One region of the Novacetimonas hansenii genome, then DNA from elsewhere that is predicted to be linked to it. Evidence: riboswitches for the same ligand, from Rfam matches in the RefSeq annotation. Region 1 holds a riboswitch; each other region holds the start of a gene.
What was found. A riboswitch is a leader RNA that binds a small molecule or an ion and turns the genes downstream of it on or off. The one in region 1 is predicted to bind cobalamin.
Positions count from the first base shown of each region.

Region 2: another riboswitch for cobalamin. It lies ahead of IFJ82_RS03360 (CbtA family protein); the one in region 1 lies ahead of IFJ82_RS09990 (carbohydrate porin).
Region 3: another riboswitch for cobalamin. It lies ahead of IFJ82_RS00070 (DUF1636 domain-containing protein); the one in region 1 lies ahead of IFJ82_RS09990 (carbohydrate porin).

Region 1 covers NZ_CP062147.1:2,265,447-2,275,694, reverse strand. The annotation lists gene IFJ82_RS10025 (YncE family protein) at 1-134, opposite strand, end outside; gene IFJ82_RS10020 (creatininase family protein) at 223-1,134, opposite strand; gene IFJ82_RS10015 (catalase) at 1,205-3,310, shown strand; gene IFJ82_RS10010 (SelT/SelW/SelH family protein) at 3,401-3,679, shown strand; gene IFJ82_RS10005 (ABC-F family ATP-binding cassette domain-containing protein) at 4,231-5,853, shown strand; gene IFJ82_RS10000 (hypothetical protein) at 6,087-6,308, shown strand; gene IFJ82_RS09995 (acyltransferase family protein) at 6,482-7,567, opposite strand; cobalamin riboswitch at 8,275-8,503, shown strand; gene IFJ82_RS09990 (carbohydrate porin) at 8,725-10,248, shown strand, end outside.
Region 2 covers NZ_CP062147.1:779,935-790,182, forward strand. The annotation lists gene IFJ82_RS03330 (dipeptidase) at 152-1,192, shown strand; gene ahcY (adenosylhomocysteinase) at 1,353-2,645, shown strand; gene IFJ82_RS03340 (DUF3597 domain-containing protein) at 2,724-3,125, shown strand; gene IFJ82_RS03345 (CorA family divalent cation transporter) at 3,321-4,385, shown strand; gene IFJ82_RS03350 (lytic transglycosylase domain-containing protein) at 4,659-5,777, shown strand; gene IFJ82_RS03355 (peroxiredoxin) at 5,827-6,417, shown strand; adenosylcobalamin (AdoCbl) riboswitch at 7,176-7,352, shown strand; gene IFJ82_RS03360 (CbtA family protein) at 7,398-8,132, shown strand; gene IFJ82_RS03365 (ABC transporter substrate-binding protein) at 8,484-9,749, opposite strand; gene IFJ82_RS03370 (lysophospholipid acyltransferase family protein) at 10,217-10,248, shown strand, end outside.
Region 3 covers NZ_CP062147.1:12,380-22,627, forward strand. The annotation lists gene IFJ82_RS00050 (NAD-dependent succinate-semialdehyde dehydrogenase) at 1-63, opposite strand, end outside; gene acuI (acrylyl-CoA reductase (NADPH)) at 396-1,382, shown strand; gene IFJ82_RS00060 (CbtB domain-containing protein) at 1,527-1,751, opposite strand; gene IFJ82_RS00065 (histidine phosphatase family protein) at 2,513-3,052, shown strand; cobalamin riboswitch at 3,071-3,327, shown strand; gene IFJ82_RS00070 (DUF1636 domain-containing protein) at 3,404-3,931, shown strand; gene cobW (cobalamin biosynthesis protein CobW) at 3,928-5,001, shown strand; gene cobN (cobaltochelatase subunit CobN) at 5,211-8,729, shown strand; gene cobG (precorrin-3B synthase) at 8,726-9,958, shown strand; gene IFJ82_RS00090 (precorrin-8X methylmutase) at 9,955-10,248, shown strand, end outside.

The DNA.
Region 1 (10,248 bases):
TCTGGTGCGATATGGGCGGGTGTCGTTTCGGTATAGATATTTCGCGGGTCCACGACCGGCGGCATGCCGGGAATGGTCTGTACCACCTGTTGCGCCCGTGCCCCGGACGATCCCGCACATCCCAGGGCCGCCATGCACAGCCCCGACATCAGAAACAGTTTTTTTACGCTCATGCGATCCAATCTCCTGGCGCCCCTATAGCACGCGGCAAAAATCTGGCAATCACGGAGAAATCGGACCATTTTGGTCGGTCTGGAGCGCCCTGACGGCTGCTGTGACCTGCATGTCCGTTCCCACCTGTCCCAGCGCTGCGCTTGCGGGGCGGGGGTCGCCGCCATAGACACCCTGCGACGGACCGGGAAGGGCGGCATGATGCAGGGCGTCCTGGCGCACCATATCCGGCTGTACCGCCAGCATCAGCGACGTATCGCTGAGATCGGCATGCGTGCCCACATCCGCCCCCAACCCCCGCCTGCGCAGGTAATCGGCATAGCTTCCCGCCACGACATCATAATATGCGCCCAGATAAACCACATGCGCGCCCGTGCCTGCCCACCTGCGGTTCAGCACCTGTGCCACGGTCCTGAGATCCTTTTGGTATCCCCCATGATCGCCCAGCAGGACGATGCGCCGGAACCCCTGCACACGCAGGCTTTCGGCCGCTCCCGTGACCAGTTCGCGAAAGACGGCGGGCGGGATGCTCAGCGTTCCGGCAAAGCGCATGTGCGACGTGCGGGGTGACGTGCCGCCTTCGGGCACATATGCGATGGTGGGCGCCACCAGCATGTGGCCCACCTCGTGCGCGATGCGCTGTGACAGCACGGTGGCGCGGACATTATGCTTGCCCACCGCGATGAAGGGGCCACTCTGCTCCGTCCCGCCCACGGGAATGATGACGCTGGTCCATCCCTGGGCAAGGGCATCGCGGATTTCCGTCCATGTCAGGTGTTCAAACACCACGTCACGCGGCGCGGTGGCATGCGCCCTGTCAGGGAGCAGGGTCATCCCCACCATGGCCCCCATGAGTGTACACGCACAGGCCATCGTGCGGCCCCATTTCAACATCCGTCGCATCGCGCCTTCATCCCGCCCCAGAGCCGCGGAATGCCCGCGCCGGAACCATCTGGCGGACATCCCGTTATGTTACCGGATATTTTACCCGGACCTGCCATGACTGGCGCGTCGGTATAAAGGAGAAGCGGCCATGAATGCCAGTGCCAGCCCACACCCATCACATGCCACGACAGGACAGGGGGGAGAGACCCACCAGACGGCGGATGATGCTGGCACGCCCACCATGACCACCCAGCAGGGCGTTCCCGTATCCGACGATCAGAATACCCTGCGCAACGGTCCCGATGGCCCGGCTTTGATGGAAGATTTCCATTTCCGGGAAAAAATCTTCCATTTCGACCATGAACGCATTCCCGAACGTGTGGTCCATGCCCGTGGGTATGGCGCGCATGGCTATTTCGAACTGACCGATTCCCTTGCCGATGTCTGCCATGCCGATATTTTTCAGCACGTGGGCGAAAAGACCCCGGCCTTCGTGCGTTTTTCCACCGTGGCAGGCGCCAAGGGATCGTCCGACACGGTGCGCGATGTACGCGGCTTTGCGGTGAAGCTTTATACCCGGCAGGGGAACTGGGATATCGTTGGCAACAACATGCCGGTTTTTTTCATACAGGACGCGATGAAATTCCCCGATTTCGTCCATGCGGCCAAGGAGGCGCCTGACCGTGCCTTTCCACAGGCACAGACCGCGCATGACAATTTCTGGGATTTCGTCTCCCTCTCGCCCGAGGCCACGCATATGGTCTGCTGGGCAATGTCCGACCGTGCGATCCCGCGCTCCTTTCGCTTTATGGAGGGGTTTGGCGTTCATACGTTTCGCCTGATCGACGCGCAGGGACGCTCGACCTATGTCAAGTTCCACTGGAAACCCCGTCAGGGCCTGCAATCCATTGTCTGGAACGAGGCGCTGAAGCTGAACGGTGCTGATCCCGATTTTCATCGACGTGACCTGTGGAACGCCATCAATGCCGGGGATTATCCCGAATGGGAACTTGGCGTGCAGTTGTTCGATGATGAATTCGCGGATAAATTTGCGTTCGATATTCTCGACGCGACGAAGCTGATCCCCGAGGAACTGGTGCCCGTGCGTCGTGTCGGGCGGCTGGTACTCAATCGTGTGGTGGACAATTTCTTTGCAGAGACGGAGCAGGTTGCCTTTTGCACCCAGAATATCGTGCCGGGGATTGATTTTACCAATGATCCCCTGTTGCAGGGGCGTAACTTTTCCTATCTCGACACGCAAACCAAGCGTCTGGGTGGTCCCAATTTCACGCATATCCCCATAAATGCGCCCAAATGCCCGTTCCATAATTTCCAGCAGGACGGGCACATGGCGATGCACAACCCAAAGGGGCGCGTGAACTATGAACCCAATTCATGGTCACAGCCACATGGCGGCGCACGTGAAAACCCCATCACCGGGTTCCGCTCCTTTGCACAGGAACAGTCGGGGGCGAAAGTGCGCCAGCGCTCTGCCGCGTTTGGTGACCATTACAGTCAGGCGCGCCAGTTTTATATCAGCCAGACCCCGGTCGAGCAGACCCATATGAAGGACGCGTTCGTCTTTGAACTGAGCAAGGTTGAAACGCCTGCCATCCGCGTGCGCATGTTGGCGCACCTGCGCAATGTGGATGAAACACTTGCCCATGGCGTGGCGGACGGGCTTGGTATTTCTCCCTTGCCCGCTGCGGCCAAGCCTTTCCTGCCCGTGCGTACGGACCTGCCGGCTTCCGATGCGCTGAGTATCCTGAAAAATGGCCCCGGCAGCTTTCACGGGCGCAAGCTCGGGATCGTGGTGAGCGAAGGTACGGATGCGGACCTGCTGTCTGCCGTGCTTGAAGCTGCCCATAATGTGGGCGCGGAAACCGAACTTGTCGGTCCGCGCATCGGCAATATCTGTAACGACCGTGGCAAGGTGCTGCCGGTCATGCAGAAGATCAATGGCGGGCCGTCGGTGCTGTATGATGCTGTGGTCCTCCTTCCTTCCGCACAGGGAAGCAAGCTTCTGCTGGGCGAGGCGACGATGCGTGATTTCATTTCCGATGCCTATGCCCATGCCAAATTCATTGGATATGGGGCAGATGCCGAACCGCTACTGGATGCTGCCGGTGTCACGGCCCCTGCGCGTGATGATGGTGTCATCCGCCTGAGCAGTGGGGGTGATGCCGCATCGTTTGTAAAAGCCTGCGGTGCGCTGCGTTTCTGGCCGCGTGAACAATACATCCACGCCGTATGATATTCGTGCCCCCATCCTTCTTTTTTGCCTCTCGACCCTTGATACATGTGCGGGAGGGAGACAATGAAAAAGAAGGACGGAGGAAACGGCATGGACGAAAAACCAACCATCACCATACATTACTGCACGCGCTGCAACTGGCTGTTGCGTGCGGGATGGATGGCGCAGGAACTGCTTTCCACCTTTGGCGAGGATCTGGGCGCGGTCAGTCTGGTGCCCGGCAGTGGTGGCCGGTTTGAGATCCATGTCGGCCCGCATATGATATGGGAACGCAAACGCGATGGTGGCTTTCCCGGCCCCAAGGAACTGAAGCAGCGGGTACGTGATATCATAGCGCCCGAACGCGACCTTGGTCATACCGACCGTTAAGAGAGTGTTTAAAAACAAATCATTGATAGAAAAGAAAAGTTTTTGGGTGCCGCCTTTCGATCAAAAAAGGCGGCGTCTTCTGAAGCTTTTTAAAAAAAAGCTTCACCAAAAACCTTTATCATTTCAGTATGTTATATCTCCTGACTATTTCAAATGGCCTCTAAGATACACCGCGCATAGGTGCAAAGATCAAAACGAGGCAGCCCAACGCAGCCGCAGGCTTTTGCGGACGGGGGCGCTGTAGATTCCTGTTATTATTGTCATGTAAGTTATTGATACTTTTGATATATAATCGGTTCCCGCTGAAGCGCATGCTGTCCTCATGCCTCGTCATGGGAGGAGAAGGTCCAGTCAGGATCAAGGGCTGAATCCGGTCGGATATTTTGGGGATCACCAGCATGGCCCCCACAGGGGCATAATGTTTCCCGCAGTTGGAAGCATTGATGCATGAGCGTGGCGGCAACATCTGGTGCGTCGCTATTTACGGGGTCCGGGGGGTGCGCGATAAGGGCGCTCCGGCTTTTCGCTCTCTTTACGTTATCTGGGGCCCCATGATCCGTCTCGACACCATCAGCAAGCATAATGGCCATCGCGTGATTTTCATCGACGCTTCGGCCGCCCTCCAGAAAGGGGAGAAAGTCGGGCTTGTCGGGCCTAATGGGGCAGGTAAGACAACATTGTTTCGCCTGATTACAGGGCAGGAAGAACCTGACGAAGGGCAGGTCCTGATCGAACGTGGCCTCACTGTGGGTTTTTTCAATCAGGATGTGGGGGAGATGGCAGGCCGCAGCGCGGTCGCAGAGGTGATGGACGGTGCCGGCCCTGTGGCAGCCATCGGAGCCGAACTGTCCCAACTTGAATCCGCCATGGCGGACCCGGACCGCTTTGATGAACTGGACATCATTCTTGAACGGTTTGGCGAAGTACAGAGCCGTTTTGAGGAATTGGGCGGCTATGCCCTGGAAGGGCGTGCGCGCGAAGTCCTGCACGGGCTGGGATTCAGTCAGGAAATGATGGATGGCGATGTCGGCCGCCTGTCGGGGGGATGGAAGATGCGCGTGGCGCTGGCGCGCATCTTGCTGATGAAACCGGATGTTATGCTGCTTGATGAACCGAGCAACCATCTCGACCTCGAAAGTCTGATCTGGCTGGAGCAGTTTCTGGCCGGTTATGACGGTGCCCTGCTGATGACTTCGCACGACCGTGCCTTCATGAACAGGATCATCAACAAGGTGATCGAGATTGATGGCGGTGTATTGTCAAGTTTTTCCGGCGATTATGAGTTCTATGAACAACAGCGCGCCCTGAACGAAAAGCAGCAGCAGGCACAGTTCGAACGCCAGCAGGCCATGCTTGCCAAGGAAGTCGCCTTTATCGAGCGTTTCAAGGCGCGGGCCTCCCACGCTGCGCAGGTGCAGAGCCGGGTCAAGAAACTGGACAAAATTGATCGGATAGAGCCCCCGAAACGCCGTCAGACACTTGCCTTTACCTTCCCGCCAGCCCCCCGTTCCGGCGATGCGGTCGTCAACCTGCGCGGTGTGGACAAGGCCTATGGCAGCAGGGTGATCTACCATGATCTTGACCTGTTGATCCGCCGCCAGGAACGCTGCTGTGTGCTGGGTATCAACGGGGCGGGTAAATCGACCCTGTTGAAACTGGTCACTGGTACTATTGAACCGGACGCAGGAACCGTCACCCTTGGCGGTAGTGTCAAGATGGGATATTTCGCGCAGCATGCCATGGATCTGCTGGATGGCAATCTGACGATTTTTGAAACCCTGAACAATGCCTTCCCACTTGCTTCCCAAGGGGTACTCAGGTCACTGGCGGGCAGTTTTGGCTTCTCTGGCGACGATATCGACAAGCTGTGTCGTGTTCTGTCCGGTGGGGAAAAAGCACGTCTTGTTCTGGCCATGATGTTGTTTGACCCACCGAATTTCCTGGTGCTGGACGAACCGACCAATCACCTTGATCTCGCCACCAAGGAAATGTTGATCACGGCCCTGGCCGATTATGACGGCACGATGCTTTTCGTCTCCCATGACCGTCATTTTCTGGCAGCACTTTCCAACCGTGTCCTGGAACTTACACCAGAAGGCCTTCATCGTTATGACGGTGGTTACACGGAATATGTTGCCCGAACCGGTCGTGAAGCACCGGGCCTGCATGAATGATGGCGGCGTCATGATCAGCGGGCTGTCAGGTTTGTCAGCCGGCCGGTTGCGACAGGTGATGGTGTGCGGCAGCCATGGGTAAGCAGGACGGGTATGCACAGATAAAATCGGGTTTTCCCTTACGATGGGAAAAGGGCGATGATAGTCCTGCATGACCGATAGGGTATGGATTACCAGTGCCTGACCCACTGAAAACCGTGGGATCAGGATATATAAAGAGATGGAGTGGGGCATTGCTACAGAAACTTCGGGAGATCAATCATGATCGTACGCTTCTGGTGAATGCGGGGGTGTGTTTCTGCGTGATTGCCATGCTTGGCCTGGGCAACCTGTTTTGCAGTTTCGTGCTGCATACCGATATGTCGTACCTGATGCCATGGCTGCTGGTGGGGGTGATATCCTATTTCTTTTTGCCGAGCCTGATTCTTTGGATCGCAACTGGACATCCATCCTGACAATTAAACTAAGGTGTCGGGAATTACGTGACAGATCGCAATGGCGATATCATGCTGCCCTCACTGGGTATGCAGCATGTGTCAGATGTTTTGGGGCGCAGAGGATAAATCGTAATCAACGGCTTTGGCGGGGACAGGTAACGCGGTGAGTATGGTGAAACACGGCATAGTTGTCATGATTTTTCCATATGCCGTAATCGACGTCGCAAGGGTTCATCAACAAATCGCATTACACCATATGCAAATATTGTCAGAGATGTCACGCTCAGCCCGATAATGAGTGCGGTCATGCCGTAACCAATGGTATGATGCTGGTAAAAATTCATGAAAATCCATAAGGCGACATAATGCGTCATGTAAAGTGGATAAGATAAGCGGCCAAGAAAAGAGCACAACTTCTCCGTAACGCCGAATACATGTATTCCCGCACCCATCATGATGAGTAATGGATAAAATACAAAAACGACCAATTCTTCCGCAAGCCATTCATGCGAGAAGAAAGGCATTACAAACGTCAGCACAAGCAATGCACCGAGGGCATAGAAATGTAGGTTATTTTTCCATATGAGGTGGTAACGATAAATGAAAAGACCTGCCAGAAATGAAAAGCTGACACGTGCGGCACCAGTCCAGAAGCCATTTGCATCCCATCCGTTATAAATCCATCCATCACGATAGCCACAAATGCCGAGCCACAGAGCTGCGATGCAGAGAAGAACGCCAAGTGCAGGCCGGGCGACACGCCACAAAACAAGCGCATATACGATACTGGCGATATATTCCCAGAACAAAGACCATTCCGGTGCATTGAGGCCAAAGAGATTGTGCGTGCGTTCGACCATCGTTGGATAGGGCACAACCAGAAGTGTTGTTAAAAAAAGCATGGCGATGCGGTCGACACCATAAGAAGCAGGCACCGGCATGAAGGGATCAAACAGAAAAGCCAGAAGGCCAAGAACCGCACCGAACACAACCATGGGATGAAGCCGGATCAGGCGATGGCGAACAAAACGTATGAAACCAAGGGTTCGTATCCTGTCATCATAAGCATAGCCCATGACAAATCCTGACAGGCAGAAGAAAAAATCAACAGCCAGGAAGCCATGTCCAATAAAATTCTTTGTATAGTCCAGGATAGCCATTTCCATAAAGTGGAAGATGACAACGGAAATGGCTGCCAAACCGCGAAGGCCGTCGAGAGCAACAAAATGCTTGCGGTGTTCGACTTCTGTTATCGCCTCGGCATCGGATTGAGACATGAGAGTCCTTTGACATTTTATCGTCAGGTCATAAGGCGGCAATATATTTCGATATTTTAACGAAATTCAAGCTTATTACAGCTCACCCCCGCGTGATCGCATCCGCCATGCTGATCGTAGGGCCAGAGCCCGCCAGGCGTCGATATAACCTGCGCGGGATCGAATAGCCATGGCAATGATGAGTGGGAAAAGAACAGGGGAGTGCCTGGCAGTGTCCGTCTGCTAACGAAGTGCAATAAGGATAATTTTATAAATATTTTCAGTGAATTAATTTGGATTTTGAGTATTTTTTTAAGTGATGTCATCCAAAATGATGCATTTATCAGCGATCTGTTTGTTGGGTGCTTGAGTGCATTTCCTGTGCCCATCCGGATTATGTCAGAAGGTCTGGCGCGTATGGTGTTGACGCTATGTGCCGCCGGATATTCCACGGGCGCGAGTTTGAGCGGCAGGGGGGCAGAGCATCAGTGTTACTGAAGCCCATGGCATGAAAAGGTGTCTTGGGACAAAGGCTCCGTACCGCAGGCTGTGTCCGTGGGGATCATCATCACCATGGTCATCGAAGCGGTTTACCTGCATGCCTGTCACCACGTCTTTTACAAGGGCAACGTTTTGGTGGTTTGTCATATGTTCTGTGGGCTGTATGCAAGGGACATAAAAGAAATGCATATGCAGCCTTGCTTTTTGAAGGTAGAGAATTTTATAAAGCGGGTTATCAAGTCAACGGTCCCGTGCGAACGGGTGAAAAGGGAATGCTGTGCAACTCCGGCTGGGGAAGTCGCCCCGGGGGTTCAGTCAGCAACTGTCCCCGCAACTGTAGGCGGCGAATGTTACAACCATGCTACCATCTGGTGGCAGCCACTGACCTCGGTTGGGAAGGCGGATGTGACGTGATGACCCGTAAGTCAGGAGACCTGCCGTTGAGTTCAGATTGTCGCCGGGCGGGCTGAGCCGGAGGCGGGTCAAGGTCTCATGTATTTTCTTCTGTAATGCCGTGTCATGGCGATGTGCAGGTCGGTTTCCCGGTCGGGGGCTGGCGGCATCTGGAATTGTTGCTTTTTTTACCAACACTGCCACCTGACAGGCTCCTTTTCATGATCTATTTCCGCTCCCCCTGCGTTTCGCGGCGCAGGGTCCGTGCATTTTTTGTCAATTGCATGCTGGCAAGCAGCGTTGTCGCATATTCACATGCCTATGCTCAGGCCCCCCAGACCCAGATTGAGGAAGACCGCGCCCGGCTGGGCAATTCCACACCATTGGTGGAACAGATTGACCCCGCGACCGTGCGTGATTCACAACGCGCGCAGGCTGATGCGCAGGAAAAGGCTGCCGGGGATGACAGGCTCGACACCAGCGGCAATCTGCTGGGCGATATGTGGGGGGCACGATCATGGTTGTACAGGCATGGTGTCACTTTTGATATTCAGGAGGTTGATGAAGTCTGGGGCAATGGCACAGGCGGCACGCCGTCGTCCAATGATGGTGCGTCAGGTTCGGGCACTGGTCCGGCCTATGACGGTGTGACCATGCCGACGTTAAGCATTGATACTGAAAAGCTGTTTGGCCTGAAGGGCGGATTGTTCAATGTCAGTGCGTTGCAGACACGCGGGCGTTCAATCTCGCAGGATCATCTTGCCAATTTCAATCCCATCAGTGGCTTCGAGGCTGATCGCTCCACCCGCCTGTTTGAATTATGGTACCAGCAATCCTTTTTGAATGGGAAACTGGACATAAAGATCGGGCAGCAGGATCTTGATACTGAATTCCTGATCAGTGATTATGCATCTCTTTACCTGAATTCAAACTTTGGCTGGCCGATGGCGCCTTCGGTCAACCTGTATGGCGGTGGTCCGTCGTGGCCACTATCCTCGCCTGCCGTTCGCGTCCGTTACCGGCCAAGCGAGAAGTTCACCTTCATGTTCGCGGCTGCCGATGATAATCCGCCAGGTAACCGTACCAATTCCTTTGCCATACAGAATGGCGGTAACGGCGCGGATCCGACAAATCAGGTCACTAATGATGGCAGCGGGACACAGTTCAACATGGGCACAGGCGCCCTGCTGATTACTGAATTGCAATACGCACTGAACCCACAGCCGGCTGATATGTCGAATGTAACCAAGGATCCGGGCTTGCCGGGTGTGTACAAGTTGGGTGGGTATTACGATACCGCAAAATTCCCCGATTATCGCTATAACAACATGGGCAAGCCTCTTGGTGGCGCTGATGACAGCACCGGGATCCCGCGCTGGGACCGCGGGGACTGGATGGTCTACGGCATCATTGACCAGATGATCTGGCGTCCGTCACTGACCTCGGCCCGGTCGGTCGGGGTGTTTGTGCGCGCCACGGGCAATGGTGGCGATCGTAATCTGATCAGCTTTGCAATGGATGCAGGCTTCAACCTGAAGGCCCCATTCCGTGGCCGTGCCAATGACACACTCGGGCTGGGCTGGGGGATTGGCCGCGCCAGTTCGGGGGAGCGTCAGTTCGACCGCAATGTGGCACAGACTGGTACTTACAGCCCGGTGCAAGGGAATGAAAATCATCTCGAACTGACCTATCAGGCGCAGGTAACTCCCTGGCTGGTTATGCAGCCGGATTTTCAATATGTATGGCATCCTTCGGGCGGGGTGCGTGATTATGGTGTCTCCTATAACCGTCATGTTGGTAACGAGGCC
Region 2 (10,248 bases), 1.5 Mb from region 1:
GCGGGGGCGACATGCTGCGCCCCGACGCGTGGAGCGACCGGAGGGATGGAGTAGCCTGTCCCCAACGTAACGCCTTGAGGGTGGATCGGTTTAATGCCCGGTTTTCAGGACAGCCCTGCGTATGCTTCATTGTGGCAAAAGGATGACTGCCATGAATGAACAGACGAACACCCCGACTCCCGATGCGGTGCAGGCGATGCACCGTTCGGTCCTGACACTCGATACCCATGTGGACATCCCATGGCCTGATCGCGGTGATTTCGCCACGGGCGCGGACTCGCGCTGTGTGGACCTGCCGAAATTGCGCGAAGGCGGCATGGGGGCCGCCTGCCTTGTCGCCTATGTGGGGCAGGGCGCGGTTGGGGATGCGGGCCATGCCGCCGCCTCGGCCAAGGCGCTGGCGATGCTCGACGTCATCGCGGGCACGGACGACGTGCCCGGCGTACGGGTGTGCGACAGCGCCGACGCCCTGATGGCGGCGCACCGCGCGGGGGACATCGCGATCATCCCCGCGGTCGAAAATGGCTATACCATCGGGCAGGATATCGGCCTGCTGGCGCGGTTTCGCGAACGTGGCGTGCGTTACATGACGCTGACGCATAACGGGCACAACGCGCTTGCCGATTCCGCGCGGCCGATGACGCACCTTGGCGATGCGGCGGAACCTCATGGCGGCCTGTCGGCGCTGGGGCGCGCGGCGGTGGCGGAAATGAACCGCCTGGGCATGCTGGTGGACGTGTCGCACACGTCGCGCAAGACGATGATGCAGGCCGTGGAACTGTCACGCGCACCGGTTTTCGCCAGCCATTCGTGCGTGCGCGCCCTGTGCGATCACCCGCGCAACCTTGATGATGGGCAGCTTGACGCCCTGCGTGCGTGCGACGGGGTGATCCATATCACCGCCATGGACGCCTTCCTGTGCCCGCGCGATGTGCGCCAGACCCATCGTGTGGGGGTTGCGGATTTTGTGGACCATATTGATTACGCCGTCAGGCGCATCGGTATCGCGCATGTCGGCATTTCGTCCGATTTTGACGGCGGCGGCGGGATCGACGGATGGGCCAGCGCGGCGCAGGCCCCCAACGTGACGGCGGAACTGATGCGCCGTGGTTATGACGCGACGCAGATCGCCGCGCTGTGGGGTGGTAATTTCGTGCGCATCCTGCGCCGTGCGGAGGAGGTGGCCGCATAACGGCCTCCCGTAACCGACCCGGTAACGTACCCCCTGCAAACGTCCATGCCGCCCGCGCGTTGATGCGCATCGGCCGCGCGCGCACCGGCTATCGCACTCTGGATTTGCAGAGGGCAAGGGGCTATACCCGCAACCGTCAAACAGGAAATCAGGACAGGTCATGACAACAGATTACAAGGTCAAGGACATCTCCCTCGCGGGGTGGGGACGCAAGGAAATCGCCATCGCGGAAGGGGAAATGCCCGGCCTGATGGCCCTGCGCGATGAATATGGCAAGTCGCAGCCGCTCAAGGGCGCGCGCATCGCGGGCTGCCTGCACATGACCATCCAGACCGCTGTCTTGATCGAGACACTGACGGCGCTGGGTGCGACGGTGCGCTGGTCTTCGTGCAACATCTTCTCCACGCAGGACCAGGCCGCGGCGGCGATCGCGGCGACCGGCGTGCCCGTGTTCGCATGGAAGGGCCTGAGCGAGGACGAATTCTGGTGGTGCATCGAACAGACCATCAAGGGGCCGGACGGCTGGACGCCGAACATGATCCTCGATGATGGCGGGGACCTGACGACCCTGATGCACGAGAAGTATCCCGAGATGCTCAATGACGTGCGTGGCATCTCCGAAGAGACCACGACCGGTGTGCATCGCCTGTGGGACATGGCCAAGAAGGGCCTGCTGAAGGTGCCGGCCATCAATGTCAATGACAGCGTGACGAAGTCGAAGTTCGACAACCTGTATGGGTGCCGTGAAAGCCTGGTGGACGCAATCCGCCGTGGCACCGACGTCATGATGGCGGGCAAGGTCGCGGTCGTCGCGGGTTACGGCGACGTGGGCAAGGGGTCGGCCGCATCCCTGCGCAATGCGGGCTGCCGCGTGCTGGTGACGGAAATCGACCCCATCTGCGCGCTGCAGGCCGCGATGGAAGGTTATGAGGTCGTGACGATGGAAGAAGGTGCGCCGCGCGGCGATATCTTCGTCACCGCCACCGGCAACGAGGACGTCATTACCATCGACCATATGCGGGCGATGAAGAACCGCGCCATCGTGTGCAACATCGGACATTTCGATTCCGAAATCCAGATCAACGCGCTGCGCAACTTCACGTGGGAAAACATCAAGCCGCAGGTGGACGAGGTCGTCTTCCCCGATGGCAAGCGCCTGATCGTCCTGTCCGAAGGCCGCCTTGTGAACCTGGGCAACGCCACGGGCCACCCGTCCTTTGTCATGTCCGCGTCGTTCACCAACCAGACGCTGGCGCAGATCGACCTGTGGACCGCACCTGCGGGCAAGTATGAAAACAAGGTCTATACCCTGCCCAAGCATCTCGATGAGAAGGTGGCGTTCCTTCACCTTGCCAAGGTGGGTGCCCACCTGTCGAAGCTGACGCCCAAGCAGGCCGAATATATCGACGTGCCCGTCGCCGGGCCGTTCAAGAATGATCTGTATCGTTACTGAGGCCGGTTTCCCTGCTATAACAAACCCGAGAGCCCCGGCAGCCCTGCCGGGGTTCATCAGGAAACAAGGAACGATTGCATGAGTATTTTTGGCACCATCCTGTCCAAGATCTTTGGCTCGTCCGAAGCAAAGGCGGCAACGCCCGCCGCTGCCGCCCCCGCCGCGGGCGCTGCGGCCCCTGCTGCCGCGACCCCGGCCGCCCCGGCTGCTGCCCCCGCCGCCCCGGTTGACGTCAACGCGGTGCTGAGTGCGATGGCCGCGAAGAACCCGGAAAAGCTGAACTGGCAGACCTCCATCGTCGATCTGCTCAAGCTGCTGGGCCTCGACAGCTCCTTTGCCGCGCGCAAGGAACTGGCGGCGGAACTGCATTATACCGGTGACACGAACGACTCGGCCGCGATGAACATCTGGCTGCAGGCGCAGGTGCTGCGCAAGCTGGCGGAAAATGGCGGCAAGGTCTCTCCTGACCTGATGAAGTAATCTTCACGCCCGGCTTTGGGGCGGAACCGGGCGGCCCGCGCTGGCCATCCCGGTTCCGCCTTTTTTACGTACCCCGCCTTATGCCGCGTGCCCTGTCCCGTATGTCCGGTCGCGCCCCCGTCGCGTGCTGTTGCGCCGTTGGGGCCATCGTGCAAGATGGGGACGCCTGCCTGCGGCCTTCCGGATACAGCGCCCATGTCCGACATGTTTTCCCCTGTCCCGAACGCCCCCCTGCACGAGGCCGCCGCCCCGTTCCCCGAGGCGTTTCCCGAGGCGGACGGCCTGGTATGGGCCATCGCGTGCCGTCCCGGTCACAAGCCGGAGAAGCTGGATGCAGGACAGGTCGCGCATGCGCTGGCCGGGGGTGCGCCCCCGCTGCCTGATGCGTGGGTATGGCTGCATTACGATATCGTCCACAGCGCCACGCGCGCCCGCGTGCAGGAGATCCCCTGCCTGCCGGAAGAGGCGCGCGAGGCGTTGGGCAATATCGACCGTGGCACCCGGCTGGAGGTGGAAGGCGACATCGTGTACGGCGCGCTGCCCGGTTTTGACGACAGCATGTCCGAAGATGACAAAAACCTGTCGGCATGGCGGTTTGCGGTGCTGCCGGGGCTGCTGATCACCACCCGCCGCCAGCCGGTGCCGGCGCTGGGGCTGGTGTACCGTTATATGCAGCGGGGCGAGCCGTTTGCCTCCCCTGCGGAGGTGGTGGACCGCACGCTGCTGGAATTCGCGGATACGGTGCGGCGTAACATCGCGCTGCTTGACGATCACCTTGACCGGGCGGAAGACCTGCTGCTGACGCTGGACCAGCATACGGATTTCGGGCGCATCAGCGGCCTGATCGGGCGGGTGCGGCGACGTTCGACCGAACTGCGTCGTGTCATGTCCCCCGTCGACCGCATGTTCCGTAGCGAGGACCTCGAACTGCCCGAATGGGCGGAAGACGACCTGCGTGACCGTTCGCAGCGCCAGATTCACGCGGCCCTTGATGACCTGCTCGCCCTTCAGGACCGTGCGCGCTCGTTGCAGGATGAACTGGCGTCGGGGCAGGCGGAAGAGACGAACCGGCGGCTGTATACTGTGTCCATCGTGACGACGCTGATGCTGCCCGCGACGTTCGTGACCGGTTTCTTTGGCATGAATACCGGTGGCATGTTCCTGGCCGAAGGGCGCGCCGGCACGGTGGAGGCAGGGTGCATCTGCTTTCTGTTCATGGTCATTACGTGGCTGCTGCTCAAATTGATGAAGCTGCTATAGGGCGCGTACCGGGGCGGCCCATCCGGGTCCGCTTGCACAGGGCGGTTTGCACAGGGCAGTTTGCAAAGGGCGCTTTGCGCAGGGCGATCTTGCACAGAGGGGGCTTGCGCAGGGGCGCTCTTGCACCGCGCCCCCGGTCATGGGGCACGCAGGGCAGGGCTGACGGCGTTGCATCGGTCCTGTGGGGTGGTGTACAAGGGGGCGCCGCCATTTCATCGCGATGGTGGACCCTTTCCGGCGTGCCGGACCATCGCAACAGGATAACAGCGGCCCATGTCATCTTCGCTTCTGGCGGAAAATCCTGCCTGGCCCCTTTCGCGGTCATGTTCGCGGGCGGGGCGGTGGCTTTCGCTGGCGCTGCTGGTGGCGCTGGCGGCCTGCGCGGGTAAACCGCACGAGGCCGCGATGTCGGATGCGCAGATGATGCAGGAAGCCGATGCCTATCGCGCCCGCGCGCGCCAGAACTATACCCCGCCCGGTCCGCCAGAAGATCCGTGGGGACCGTATATTACCGAGGCGGCGCAGCGTTTCGATGTGCCCGAACTGTGGATACGTGCGGTGATGCAGCGTGAATCCGGCGGGCAGCTTTTCCATAATGGGCAGTTCGTGACGTCGCAGCCCGGTGCAATGGGGCTGATGCAGCTCATGCCCCCCACCTATGACGAGATGCGCCGGCGTTACAACCTTGGGCCGGATGCCTATGAACCGCATGACAACATCATCGCCGGTACTTCGTACCTGCGCCAGATGTATGACATCTATGGCTCGCCGGGGTTCCTTGCGGCCTATAACAGCGGGCCGGGGCGTCTGGATGATTTCCTTGACCGCAGCCATACGCTGCCGCGTGAAACACGCGAATATGTGGCCTTTATCGGCCCGCGCATCGCCGGTGTGTCGCCGGTCAACCGTTCACAGGCCGACCTGATGATCGAGGCCAGGGCACAGGCCCGCGCGCAGGCCCGCGCGCAGGGTAGCACCCGGCATGGGCGTGGCGGGCGGCAGGTGATCGGCGCGGACCAGCCATTGCAGGTGGCCGAGGCCCCGTCGGCTGAAAGCGCGGCCGTCCGTGCGGCATGGAGCGCGCGCGCCAGAGCAGGGCAGTTGCCGATGTCGGCGGTGGGCGCGCATCCCACCATCGTCATGGATGCCGCCAACTGGGCGGTGCAGGTCGGGGCCTACGGATCGCGCGGACAGGCGTTGCAGGCATTGCAGCATGCCCGCGCCAACGCCGCGCTGCATGGCGCGCGTGAACAGGTTGATTCGGTCACGGCGGGGCGGGGACGTGTCTATCGCGCCCGCCTGCTGGGCCTGTCGCATGCCAGCGCGTTGCAGGCGTGCCAGAAACTGGGCAGTCATGCCTGTCAGGTCATGGGACCGATTTCCGGGTCATGAGGGCACGACGCATGACGCATGACGCACGATACATGACGGGATGAAGTGAATGAAATATTTCTACAGGCGTCCGCGATGGTCGTGGACAGGTATTATCGTGCCACTGGTGGGGGTTTTGTCCTTTGCCGGGATTGTCGCATGGTCCACCGCGCGCGCCGCCCTGCCCGCGGGCAGCAATGCGCCGATGTTCGTCGCCCCCGCCGCGCAGGCAGGCAAGGAGTTCAGCTTTCATCTGGCCGATGCGCTGCGTAACGGGCCGGTGGTGGTATATTTCTACCCCGCCGCCTTTACGCGTGGCTGCACCATAGAGGCACATGAATTCGCGGATGCGATGGACAGTTACCACGCACTTGGCGCCAGCGTGATCGGCGTGTCGATGGATGATCTCAAGACACTGGACCGTTTTTCCGTCAGCGAATGCCATGGCCGTTTCCCCGTCGCGTCCGATCCGTCGGGGTCGATTGCGCGGCTGTATGATTCACGCATGCCGGTGGTCCATTACGCCAGCCGCACGTCCTATGTCATCGCCCCCGATGGCAAAATCATCTTTACCTACAGCGCGCTTTCGCCTGACGAACATGTCCGTCGCACACTCGAGGCGATCAGGGCATGGCGCGCGGGACATGCCCCGGCCCCCTGAATACAGGAAATCGTTTGAAACGTCAGGACCAGCAACCGATTGAAACGGCAATGGTTTTTTGAAGTTTTTTACGGCCCCGTGTAAAGGCGCTGCTTTTTTATAAACAGGCAGCGCCCGGACATTTCGATCATTCCCGAGCAGGCTGTTTGTAAAAACTGTCCCCATATCCCACTGGGATCCTGAAAGTTCTTGGTAAAGATTTTCCAGGATGTCCTGAAAATCGTCGCATTTTCAAAATGTTAAAGTAAAATCTGGAATTTCCCCTTCCATTATCTAAGGGGATGTTTTCAAACAGTTCCAGTAGATTCATGAATAGAAGAGTGTTTGAAAACAAAGCATTGATGAAAAAGAAAAGTTTTTGGGTGCCGCCTTTTGATCGAAATAAGGCGGTGTCTTCTGAAGCTTTTTGGAAAAAGCTTCACCAAAAACTTTTATAATTTCAGTATGTTATCAAGAATGACCATTTCAAACAGCTTCTAAGAATCCTGCGGCGCTTTTTCCGTAAACGCGGCATGCCGTGATGTGCGGGCGCGGAGGGTGCGCCTGTTCACGCGCCTGCCTGTCATCTGACCGGCGGGTCATCCCGGATGGCTGTTCGGGATGCGTTGCCCAGAATGCGTTGCCCAAGATGCATTGTTCCGAATGCGCTGCCCCAAGATGCGCTGTCCTGAATGCAGGCTTTGGGATGTCCCGTTGGGGATGCGCTGTGCAGGGCGCGACGGGGCGGCTTTGCCCCGCATTGACTTGTGCGGTGCGCCCTGCGATGAAAACGGGCCTTTCATGCAAAGGAAGCCGGTGAAAATCCGGTGCGGTCGCGCCACTGTAATGCGGGCATGCATGGCATCATGTCGATGCGCGCACCCTGCCAAGCCAGATACTTTGCATGATATCCTTTCTTCCATCCATCGGGGACGCGATTTCCCCGCAGGAGTCATGAATATGCATATTCCCTTCCTTTTCCCTTTGCCGGTGCGGGCCTGATGGCCGGGCGTGTCCTGCTGCGCGGTATGCTTGCGGGGATTCTCGCGGCGTTCCTCGCCTTTGGCTTCGCGCGGATTGTCGGCGAACCCCAGGTCGATCGCGCCATCGCGTTCGAGGCCGCGCATGACGCGGCCGAAGGTGAACCGCCAGAAGAAGAACTGGTCAGCCGCAAGGTGCAGTCCTCCATCGGGTTGCTGACGGCGTCCGTCATGTATGGCGCGGCGTATGGGGGGGTATTCGCGCTGGCGTTTGCGGTGGCGTTTGGCCGTGTGGGACAGGTATCGCCACGGATGCTGGCGCTGTTGCTGGCGGCGGCGGGGTTCGTGGCGGTCGTGCTGGTGCCCGACCTGAAATATCCCGCCAACCCGCCCGCCGTGGGGAACCCCGAAACAATCGGGCAACGCACCGCGACCTATTTTGAAATGGTCGTCTTCTCGCTCTGTGCGATGATCCTGTCGGTGTTGGCAGGACGGGCGCTGCTGGCGCGTCTGGGGGCATGGTCCGCATGGCTGTGTGGCTGTGCGCTGTTTGTCGTGCTGGTGACGGTGCTGCAACTGGCGCTGCCCACGATCAACGAGGTCCCGGCAGATTTCCCCGCCGCCCTGCTGTGGCATTTCCGCGAGGCCGCCCTTGGCATGCAGGTCGTGTTGTGGGGGGCGCTGGGCCTTGTATTCGGCCTGCTGGTGGACCGTATGCCCGAACTGCACGGCCACCATGGGGTCGTGCGCGGCTGAGGCGACCGGACAGGTTGCCGGGGATGTTGCTGGCGTCGCATTTTTGGAAAATGCGACGCCTTTTTTACGAGAGTGTTTGAAAACAACTCATGGATGAAAAAGAAAAGTTTTTGGGTGCCGCCTTTTGATCGAAATAAGGCGGCGTCTTCTGAAGCTTTTTGGAAAAAGCTTCACCAAAAACTTTTATAATTTCAGTATGTTATCAAGCCTGCCTTTTCAGGCAGCCTCTATATAGGGTGTCAGGTGTACTGGGTATCAGGGCCATCCCGCCTGAGGGCTGCGGACGATCATCGTGGGGGAGGGGATCTGCCGCCCACCATGATCTGTCCGTCATGATCCGTGCGTCTGGTCTTACGGGGCCTGCATCACGCTGGTCCACAGGGCCTGCAACCTGTGGCGCATGTCGGGTGAAAGCTGCGGCAGCATGCGTGTCGCCGCGATCTGTGCCGGCTGGTCTTCCCAATGCAGGGCATTTTTGATCGCGGGGTCGAGCGGCGTGCGCATGTCCGCCGGCATCCCCCAGTAACATGAGGAGGTGGCAAGGTGCGCCTGTGCCTGCGGCGTGCGCAGGTATTTTGCAAACCGCAGCGCCATGTCCTTGCGTTGGGAGGATGAAAGCACCGCCACCGCCTGCTGCCACCGCAACGCGCCCTGCCGGGGAATGAGGTAGGTCAGGGTCGGGTGCGCCGACAGCACCGGCGTCGTCGCCTGCTGCGCAGGGACAGAAGCCGCGGCCGCGGCAGGAACAGGCGCGGCGTCTGCCTGCGCGGGGGGATGCGCGCCGGGCGGCAGGGGCGGGGCATCGGCATCATCGCCATCGCTGTTGGCGCCCTGTACGGCGGCGGGCTGTCCCTTCTGCACCGCGCCGTCATGGCCGATGCCTGCCGTGGTCCATGCGCCGCCCCCCACGACGATATCCACCTGCCCATCGGCCAGCGCCTGCTGTGTCGTGGCCATGTCGCCCACGATGGCGGCATTCGCCCTGAGGGCAACAAGCTTTGCCTGCAATGCGGGGATGTCTTCCGCGCCAAGCTGCGCGGGGTCCCTGCCCAGCGCCAGCGCGACGTAGGAGATCACAGGCAGGTAGGAATCATAGATCGCGATGCGGCCCTGATACTCTGGCTTCCAGATTTCGTTGATATCGGACAATGCCTGTGCCGATACCTTCGCCTGATCGAAGGCAAGGGCGAAATACCCGAATTTTTCCGGCACGGCATACAGGTGCCCGTCGAACGATCCCGCCTGTGGGTCGGCCACGGCGGCGGGAATGCCGGTGGTGGGGAAATCCGCCGCATCCAGTGGCATCAGCATGCCGTTGCGCGCCATGGGCATCAACTCTGCCTCGTCCGTGGCGACAAGGTCCCAGTCACCGGGCTGCGCCTGCTGGATGACCGACATCACGGATTCGACCGCGACGGTGTCGATGTCGCGGAAATGCACCTGCACGGCGTTTGCCTGTTCAAACGGGCGCAGCAGTTCCGGGTCCTCGTGGTCGCAGCTTGTCAGGATGTTAAGCACATCATCGCGCGCCCGGGCCGTGTGGCAGGCAAGGGGCGTGGTGGCAAGCAGAACAGCCGTGGCGGCGGATAACAGGCCGTAACCGGACCATCCGGACATCAGGGGCACTCCTTGGGCTGGTTGGGGGCGCAGGGCACGCAGGGTAAAGGGCACACATGGCAAGAGGGGAGCACGAGAGGCCCCGCGGCATGGCAGGGCGTGCCAAAGAGGGTGTGGGGCCGCGATGCGTGATCGCGTAACCGTGTCATTCATACCTGATAATGCCAGCCTGATAATGCGGGATCTGGAGGATGTGACAAAAAAATATTTTACGGAACCATCGCTGCCTGCCCTTCTCGTTGCGCCCTGCTCTTATCGTTACGCAAAGTATCATCCCCGTCCCATGGCCCCCGGTCGGGGGTGGGCGTACTTGACGCGCCGGGAGGTGGGGGCTACGTCCGACGAAGGGCCGGACGATACAAGGCCGGCGCGCACCCGCACTGCGGTGCAGGCCGCGCGGGTCGGTCCTGCCACAGTGATCGCGACGCCAGTCGGCGCGGTCTGTCCCACCGATCTATGGATAGGGCATGATTGCCGATTTCATTAAGCGCCGCATCCT
Region 3 (10,248 bases), 1.3 Mb from region 1:
CCCCCCCGTGCCATCGGTCCATGTCCCGTCGATATAAAGCTGTGTGTTGCGATAGGCTGTCATCGGCGTCCTGCTTTCGTTATCCGATCCATCATGTGCGAACATGTCGCGCCATATTTGCATGAGCGCACCAGCCCAGCACATATCCAGATCACAAAACAGACAGTTCACGCGGATGTCGCTGCACAGGCACACGAAAACCTGCGCCTATCGCGCGTCCGCATGCCCGGCGCCCGCGCACATCCCCGTGCGGGTCGAGCACGCGGGCAATCCGTTCAGGAAATTGCACAAGTTTTCGAGACCCGGTCATCTTATCCTGATTCATCACAGGTTACGGACCGCAATCTGGACAGGGGAGTACCCCTGCCTGCCATGATATCCCGGAGAGCGCGCCGATGTTCAACGCCATCATGATCGACAAGACCCGCACGGGATCACGGGCCAGCATACGCAGCCTTGAGCGCGCAGCGTTACCCGAAGGCGAGATCACGATACGCGTCGATTATTCCTCGCTCAATTACAAGGACGCACTGGCCATTACGGGGCGCGGCCCGGTGGTGCGGCGTTTCCCGATGATCCCCGGCATCGACCTTGCGGGGGAAATCATCGCATCGGATGACCCCATCTACCGCCCCGGCGACCAGGTGATCGCCAACGGGTGGGGATTGGGGGAGGAACACTGGGGTGGCCTGTCACAGATGGCGCGCGTACATGGGAAATGGCTGCTGCCGCGCCCCCGCAACTTTTCCGCACGTCAATGCATGGGTATCGGCACGGCGGGCTATACCGCGATGCTGTGCGTCATGGCGCTGGAAAAAGGGGGCGTCACCCCCGGTGATGGCGAAATCGCCGTGACCGGCGCAGGCGGCGGCGTGGGTGGTATTGCCATCGCCCTTCTGGCACGGCTGGGATACCGGGTGGTGGCCGTGACCGGGCGCGACGACCTGACGGGCTACCTTCACATGCTGGGCGCGGCAGAAGTGGTGGGGCGTTCGGCCCTGTCCCATACCGCTCGCCCATTGCAGGCAGCCCGATGGCGCGGGGCCATAGATGTGGCGGGGGGAAAAATGCTGGCGGCGTTATGCGCCAGCATGCGACCGGGGGGCGTCATCGCCGCATGCGGTCTGACGGCGGGAATGGACCTGCCGCTGACGGTTGCGCCCTTTATCCTGCGCGGCGTTACCCTGCAGGGAATCGACAGCGTCACGTGCCCACGTGACCAGCGCATGGCGGCATGGGCCAGGCTGGAGCGTGACCTTGATCCCGCGCTGGTCGATTCGATATGCGCAGACATCCCCCTGAAACAGGCGATCGCGACGTCACCGCGGCTTCTGGCGGGCAATGTGCGTGGGCGCATCGTCGTCAACACCCACGATGCCTAGGCCGCAATACCCGCACCATAATGCTGGCGCGCAACAGGTGGGGCCATCACGCCACTGGGCGCGCGAACACTCCGCCACAAAAGCAACCGCAATGGCCAACCTGCCGCCCGGAGAACCCGCCCGGACAGCAGCCGACAGGAAACGTCAGTGGCAGGGGAAGCCGAGCAGGTGACGTCCATCATGGACGAATTCATGGACATAATGCCCCGACACCAGCGAGGTCGCACCCTGTTCCGCGCCCACGAAATACAGCAGCAGCGAAGCAATCACGAGGCCGAAGACCGCCCACGGCAGCAGGTCACGAACCGGAATCGCGACAGGCGCGGAAGACAGGCCACCCGCAGGCAGGACAGAAGATGTGTGGTTCATGGCAAAATGCACTCCCTGATCAGTCGTGATCCCCGACTAACCGATTTCGGACCCCTCGGCAAACGCTTCCGCCCCCTTGCCGGTGGGCATCGGGCATGCGCACGCGGGGAAAACGCCGACGATGAAAAACAGTGACGCCGTTTTTATGAACGCTCCGTTTACGAACGACCGGGGACACAGGGCCACGACACAGGGGCGCCCGTCGCCTTATATGATCCTGCCCCGACAAGATGTCCCAACACAACGCTTCAACAAAAATCCCCGACCTCAAGAGATCCTGGCATCAAGATCTCAATGAGGACGCCGAAAGCCTGTTTGAAAACAAATCATTGATAAAAATAAGAACAGTTTTTTGGTGTTGCTGTTTTTTGAAAATGCGATGTCTTCTGAAGCTTTTTGGAAAAAGGCGGCACCCAAAAACTTTTCTTGTTTTTTATCAACGCGTTGTTTTTAAACAATCTCTAAAAATTATGAGATTCCCAGAAAATAGGTCGCCGATAAAAAATAATGACATGGTATGATGACTGCGTTTTTTCATGAGGGCCACATCCTTCAAGGCTTTTGGAAAGGAATTGTGCCAAAAACATTTATTATTCCAGTTGGTGATGCGCCCTGTCTTGTCACACCGCCCAAGGCGACAACGCATATTTTCATCAATCCGTTGGTTTCGAACAGACTTTCGCATGAAGCGACCTGAAAGACACTGCGCCAGCCATTTCCAACATCCCCCATTTCCCCCGGAACTTTGACACACCGCCCCCATGCACCTGACCTGCCTGTCCCTGCCCGCGCCTGACTGCCTGCGTCGCGCCATCATCCCCACACGTGATGACCTGCCCCCCCTGCCCCCCGGACAGGCGGCGCATCTGTGCGCCACGGCACCCGTTGCCTGTGGCGATGATACCGCCATCCCTGTTGCGCAATGGGCGGGGCGCACGCCCATTGCGCACGCCGCCCTGCGCGCACGCGACCACGGCGCGTGGCACGGCCGCGCCCTGCATGACCTGCCGGCGCCCGACGTCGCACGCTGGATCGCGGACCCGGATTTCGCACCGCCAGACGGTGAAAGCCTGCGCGCGGTGCTGGTGCGCGCGGCGGACTGGCTGTCGCGCTGCCCCACCGGGCATGCAAACATGATGGTCATCGCGGACACCATGGTCATACGCGCCCTTGTGCTGGCGACGCTTAGCACGGGGGCAGAGGCGTTCGCGGCCCTTGATATCGGACCATGCACCCGCACCCTCGTGACATTCCATAACAGGTGGCGTGTGCGTGAGGCAGGGGCGGCCATCACGTTTTGACACCACATCGCGGGCGCGTGTAAAAGCCCGCATGATGGTTCCCGTAAGGGAAGAAACAGGGAAGCACGGTGCGTGGCGCGGCAGGTTGCCGCCCGCAATGCCGTCACTGCCCCCGCAACTGTAGGTGGTCTCAAACATCCAGCAGGCCGTCCCTTTACAAAAGGGTGCGGCACGTCACTGGCCAGTCTGGCCGGGAAGGCGCCGGATGCGGCGGCAGGGACACTGTCCATGCCCCGGCCACAAGTCAGGAGACCTGCCATCATCGCCATGTCCCACACCAGTTCCGGGACATGGCACGACCACTGAATGTCGCAGGTCCGGCGGGGTGCCTGGAAATGCGGCGGTATCCTGATGTCCGTGCCATGCATCGGCCCCGATGCCGCACGGTCGATGCACCCCGGCCATGGCCGCCATCCCATCGGGATGACGCGGCGACAGCGCAGGACGACACGTGCAATGACCACAGGTGCCCCCCCTTCCGACGCCCCCCATACCACCACCCGCCCCGACCTTCGCGCCATCCATCTCCATGTCTGCGTTACGTGCCTGCGCGGGCTGCCGGTTGGCGCCGCACCACCCGGGCGCGCCCTGTATGAACAGATGCTGACGCGCACGCACGACACCAATGTCGTGGTGCATGAGGTCAAATGCCTTGCCGCGTGCGATCGTGGCTGCACCGCCGTCGTCGCCATGCCGGGGAAATGGGGATGGCTGCTTGGCCATCTTGGTCCTGAAAAGGCCGACGACCTGATGATCTACCTTGCCGCCTATGCCGCCTCGCACAGCGGCAGTGTCATGCCTTCGCGCCGTCCGGCCTCTCTGTCGGACATGGTGCTGGGCCGTTTTCCCGCCGCCCTCCTGACGGAGCACTCTTCATGACCGTATCCCCCTCCTCCCGTCCCGCCACCCGCGCCGCCCGTGCGAAGGTACCTGTCACCGTCATCACCGGCTTTCTTGGCGCGGGCAAGACGACGCTGCTGCGCCATGTGCTGGCACAGGCGCGCGGACGGCGCATCGCGATTGTCGTCAACGAATTCGGCACGCTGGGCATTGATGGCGAAACGCTGCGTGCCTGCGGGGTGGAAGGATGCCGGGATGACGATATTGTCGAACTGACCAATGGCTGCCTGTGCTGCACCGTGGCGGATGATTTCCTGCCGACGATGGAGGCGCTGCTCGACCGGGCTGATCCGCCGGAGCATATCGTGATCGAGACGTCCGGCCTTGCCCTGCCCAAGCCACTGCTCAAGGCATTCGGCTGGCCCACGGTGCGCACGCGCATGACCGTCGATGGCGTTGTCACCGTGGTTGATGGCCCCGCCGTCGCGGCCGGGCGTTTCGCCGACGACCCGGATGAAATCGCACGCCAGCGCCAGGCCGACCCGTCACTGGACCACGACAACCCGCTTGCGGAAGTTTACGAAGACCAGCTCCTTTCGGCGGACATGGTGATCATCAACAAGACCGACCTGATGACACCAGATCAGATCACCATGGTGGAGCGTGAGATCCGCGCCGAAATCCCCCGCGCGGTCAAGGTCATCCATACCGTGGACGGGCAGGTGGACCCCGTTGTCCTGCTGGGCATGGATGCGGCGGCCGAAGATGACCTTGCGGCCCGCCCCTCCCACCATGATGCGGAAGGGGGCGAGCATGAGCATGACGATTTCGAAAGCTTCGTCGCCCCCATTCCCGAACAGAACAGCGCGGACGCCTTTGTCACGCATCTGGCCCACGTGGCGGAAAAATATGACATCCTGCGCATGAAGGGATTCGCCGCCGTACGCGGCAAACCGATGCGCCTGGCGGTGCAGGGCGTGGGCAGCCGGTTCCGCCACCAGTTCGACCGCCCCCTGTCACAGGATGCGCCACGCACGGGCAACCTTGTCATCATCGGTCAAAAGGGCCTGCCGCGCGCGGCGATCGAGGCGGACCTGCAACGGACCTGACAGGACGGTCGAAAACAGGACCATCGAAAAACAGTCGCGGGGTTATAAAAGCTTCGGACGGATGTCGCTTCATTTGTAAAAAGGCGGCATCCACAGGCCTTTATGCCTTTATCAATATCCCCTGATGCCGCACCCCCGCCGCCCGGCGGTGTCCTTGGCGGCGCTGTCCATGAACACGAAACCGGGCACAAAACACAGAGGCAACGCACATGCATCTTCTGGCGCGTGAAGTCCGCAGCCTCGACGAGGACGCGGTGGCCGAAGACCTCGGCCACGCACCCGCCGATATCGTGTTCCTGTCATTTTCCGACAGCGACCTGCTCGCCCTGCGTGCGGCGGCCGATGCCGGGGCGGCAGGTGGGGCCAGCGTGCGGATCGCCAGCCTGTCACGCCTGCTGCATCCCATGTCGATCGACCTGTATGTAAGTGATACCCTCCTGCGGTCACGCTGCGTCGTGGTGCGCCTGCTTGGCGGGATGGAATACTGGCGTTACGGGGGGGAAGAAGTCTCGCGCGCATGTCGCGACGCCGGCATCCCCCTGGCGCTGGTGGCGGGCGACGCACGCCCCGACCCGCGTCTGGCCGCACTGTCGAACATCGCGGCCCCCACGCTCGACCATCTTGACGCACTGCTGCGCGCGGGCGGCCCACGCAACATGGCCGCCGCCTTACGCCTGATGGCGGACCTTGCGCGGGGGCAGGACATGGGACAGGACAGGGGTGCGCACCCCATCGCAACCGACCGCGCCGAAGTGCCCTCATCCCGGAGCACACCTGCTGACACCCTGCCTGCCGCAACAGCGGGCATCGCCCCCCTGCATGCCGAGCCTCTGCATGTCGAGCCTCTGGCCCCCGCCGGCCTGCTGCGCACGGCGGACCCGGCGCTGCCACTGCGCGCGGGTGTCGTGTTCTATCGCAGTCACCTGCTGGCAGGCGACATCGCCCCCATTCTTGCCCTGTCGGACGCGCTGGCACGACACGGGATCGGGGCGGACCTGTTTTATGTCACCTCGCTCAAGGACCCGGCATGTGCGACGATGGTGCGTGACTGGCTGGCGGATGCGCCCCCCGATGTCATCGTCAACGTCACCTTTTTCTCTGCCCGGGGGGAGAAGACGGACATATCCGCCCTTGATATCGCCAACGTGCCGGTAATCCAGGCATTGCAACCCGGCGTGACACAGGCGGCATGGCGGGACAGCACGCGCGGCCTGTCACAGGCGGACCTTGCGATGCAGGTGGTGCTGCCCGAACTTGACGGGCGTCTGCCCGGTGCGCCGATTTCCTTCAAGGAGGAAACGGACCCCGGGCTGCCCGCGCGCCATGTCCCCTACCCCCCGGGGCTGGAGATCGTCGCCGCCCGTGCCCGGGGCTGGGCGCGGCTGTCCCACCTGTCCCCCACCGCGCGACGGGTGGCGATCCTTCTGTCGGATTATCCCGGCGCACAACGTGACGGCGGCAATGGCGACGGACAGGCGGGACATGCCGTGGGACTGGACAGTTTCGCCAGCCTTTCGGTCCTGCTGACACTGCTGCACGCCGAAGGATATGACACGGGTCAGCCCCCCCTCCACGCCCCCCTGCCCGACAGCGCGGCACTGGCGCACCTGCTGGCACGTGCGCCGGCCACCGCGTTCATGACGCTGGCACGGTATGAAACCCTGCTTGCCACCCTGCCACAGGACGCGCGCGATGCCCTTTACGCGTGCTGGGGCGCGCCCGCCGATGACCCGGCGGTTATGGATGGGGCATTGTGCCTGCGTCACCTGACGCTGGGCCATGTCACGATGGCGCTGCAACCCGATCGCGGGTCACGGCTGGACCGCAAGGGGGGATATCACGACCCCGATACGCCGCCGCGCCATGCCTATGTCGCGTTCTACCTGTGGCTGCGACATGAGGTACGGGCCGATGCCATGGTTCACCTTGGCACGCATGGCACGCTGGAATGGCTGCCGGGCAAGGCTGCGGCCCCGTCTGCGCACTGCTGGCCCACATTGCTGGCCGGTGGCATGCCGGTCATATATCCCTTCATTGTCAACAACCCCGGCGAGGCCGCGACCGCGCGGCGGCGGCTTGGGGCCGTGACCATCGGCCATATGACCCCCCCTGTCATGGCGGCAGGCCACGGCGATGGCCGCACCACCGAACTGGAACGGCTGATTGATGAATATGCCGCCGCCGACGGGCTGGACCGCAGGCGTGGCGCGATCCTGCGCGGGGAGATCCTGCAACGCGCGGGCGACCTCGGCCTGCTGGAGGAAAGCAGCCAGCGTCCGGGCGCGGAGGAAACCGGGGATGAGGATGAGGCGCTGGCACGGCTGGATGCCTATCTGTGCGATGTCAAAGACCTGCAGATCCGTGACGGGCTGCATGTCTTTGGCCGCCCACCGCCGCATGCGCGCGCACTCGCCGCCGCCATCGCACGGGCCTGCGGGGCGGATACGCCACCCGACCTCGAAGGGCTCCTGCATGGGTGCGGCGCGGCAGAGGCCGGGGGCCTGCTGCGCGCGCTGGACGGACACATGCTGCCCCCCGGCCCGTCGGGCGCGCCCACGCGGGGACGCGCCGACGTGCTGCCCACCGGGCGCAACCTGTTTTCAATGGACCCGCGCGCCATCCCCACCCGGTCTGCTGTGGTACTGGCGCAGCGCAGCGCCGACCTGCTGCTGGAGGGGCACCTTCAGGATGAAGGCGAGCACCTGTCGTGCATCGTCATCGACCTGTGGGGCTCATCAAGCCTGCGCACGGGGGGCGAGGACCTGGCTCTGGCCCTGCTGCTGATGGGCGTGCGCCCGGTCTGGGACAGCGGATCGGGCCGTGTGCGCGGGATCGAGGTCATTCCCATGGCGGTGCTGGACCGGCCGCGCGTGGACGTGACACTGCGGATTTCGGGCCTGTTCCGCGATGCGTTCGCAGGGCAGATCGCCCTGTTCGAACAGGCGGTGCAGGCCATCGCGGAGCGTGAGGAGGCCCCGGACCTCAACCCGCTGGCCCACGGCGTGCGCGGCCTGTCGGGTGCGGCACGGCTGCGGGCGACGGCACGTATCTTTGGCGCCGCCCCCGGATGCTATGGCACCGGGATCGAGGACATGCTGGCACGTGACGGATGGGACGGGCGCGATGACCTTGGCCATGCATGGCTGGCGGGTTCGGCATGGACCTATGGCGGGCGGCGTGAGGGCATGCGCGATGACGCGGCCCTGCAACGGCGCATCGCGGCGGCGGACGTCATGCTGCATGTGCAGGACCATGCGGAGACCGATATCCTCGAAAGCGCGGATATCGCGGCGCATGCGGGCGGGATGGCCGCCGCCGCCGCCGCCCTTGGCCGGACACCGCGCGTGCTGCATGGCGACACGTCGTACCCCGAAACGCCACGCCTGCGCGCCACGGCGCAGGAGGTGGCGCGCATCGTGCGCGGGCGCCTGACCAATCCGGCATGGCTTGCGGGGATGCGCCGCCATGGTTATCGCGGGGCGGCGGAAATCGCGCGGGGGGTCGCAGCACTGCATGCATTCGCCGCGACAGTACCCGCCCGCTTCGACCGGCAGTTCGACCTTGCCTTCGCCGCGATTGTCAATGATGCGGACATGGACCGCTTCCTTGCAACGGCAAACCCCGACGCCCGTGCCGCCATCCATCACCGCCTGGCGCAGGCACAGCGGCAGGGACTGTGGCGGCCGCGCGCCAATAGTGCGGCAATGCTGCTGGACCCCGACGCATGACGCCCCCCCCCACCGTGCGCGGCTGGTGCCCCGGACTTCATACCCCGATGGAGGCCGCCGACGGCTGGCTGGTGCGTGTCCGTCCCCCGCTGGGGCAACTGACGGCGACACAGGCCGACATGATCGCCCGCGCCGCGACACATTTTGGCAACGGGCGCATCGAGCTGACCAGTCGTGGCAACCTGCAACTGCGCGGCCTGTCGCCCGAAACGGCGCCACATTTCGCACAGGCCCTGCACGCCTGCGGCCTGGGGGGAGAGGACGCATCGGAACGCCGTCGCGCGATATTGCTGTCACCGCTGGCGGGACTGGACCCGGCCTGCGATTCCCATACGCTGCCGATCGCCCGCGCGCTTGATGCGCATCTGGCCACGGCGGACCACCTGTCCGCGCTGCCTGCGAAATTCGTCATGGGGGTTGATGGTGGCGGATATGTGCCCATGGGCACGATCCGCGCCGACATCACCGCGCGCGCCCATGACGGGAAATGGCAGGTGGCCGTCGGCGATGCACGGTCGGACTGCGCGCCCGATGCGGTCCCCGCCCTGATGCTTCGCCTTGCCGAAGCCTTCATGCAGGTCGGGGGAAATTCGCGCCCCCTGCATCACCGTGGCATCGGCATGGCCATGTTCGCGCATCTTGGCATTGTCGCGCGTTCACGTGACGATGATGGCCCCGCACCTGCCTGTCCCACACTGGTCGGCACCTTGCCGGGGCGATGTTACGCCGTGGTCCCGCCACTGGGCCGGATGGCGGCGGCGGACCTGTCGCGGCTGGCGCGCTGGTGCGCCATCCATGGCGCGGGCCTGCTGCGGATGACGCCGGGGCGCACCATCATACTGCCCGGGCAGGTGCGCGCACCGGATGTGACGGGATTCGTGACGGACCCACATGATCCACGCCTGCGTGTTGTCGCGTGCATCGGGCGGCAGGGTTGCGCCTGTACGGGGGCTGACGTCGGCGCGGACGCGCTGGCGCTGGCCCCGGACGTGCCTGTGGGCGTGCGGTTGCATGTGTCGGGATGCCCCAAGGGATGCGCCAATCCCGGGCGTTGCGACCTCACGCTTGTTGCCGCTGCAACGGGGTATGACCTGTGCCGCAACGCGCGCGCAGCCGATACGCCAACATTGCGGGGCCTGGACATGGTGGGGGTACGCGCCCTCTTGCATGAAGGGCACGCCTCGGCCGATACACCACAACATCAGAACGGGGAGAAGACACCGGCATGACCGGCACCACGCGGTCTTACGACTATATCCATGACGGGGCGGCGATCTATGCCCGTTCCTTTGCCACCATCCGCGCTGAAGCCGACCTGGGCGGTTTCACACCGGACGAGGCCCGCGTGGCGGTGCGTATCATCCATGCCTGCGGCATGGTGGACGTCGCGCACGAAATCCGCATGTCACCCGATTTCACCACAGCCGCACAAGCTGCGCTGCGGGCGGGGCGACCCATCCTGTGCGATGCGGAAATGGTGGCCCGTGGCGTGACACGCACCCGCCTGCCCGCGGACAAC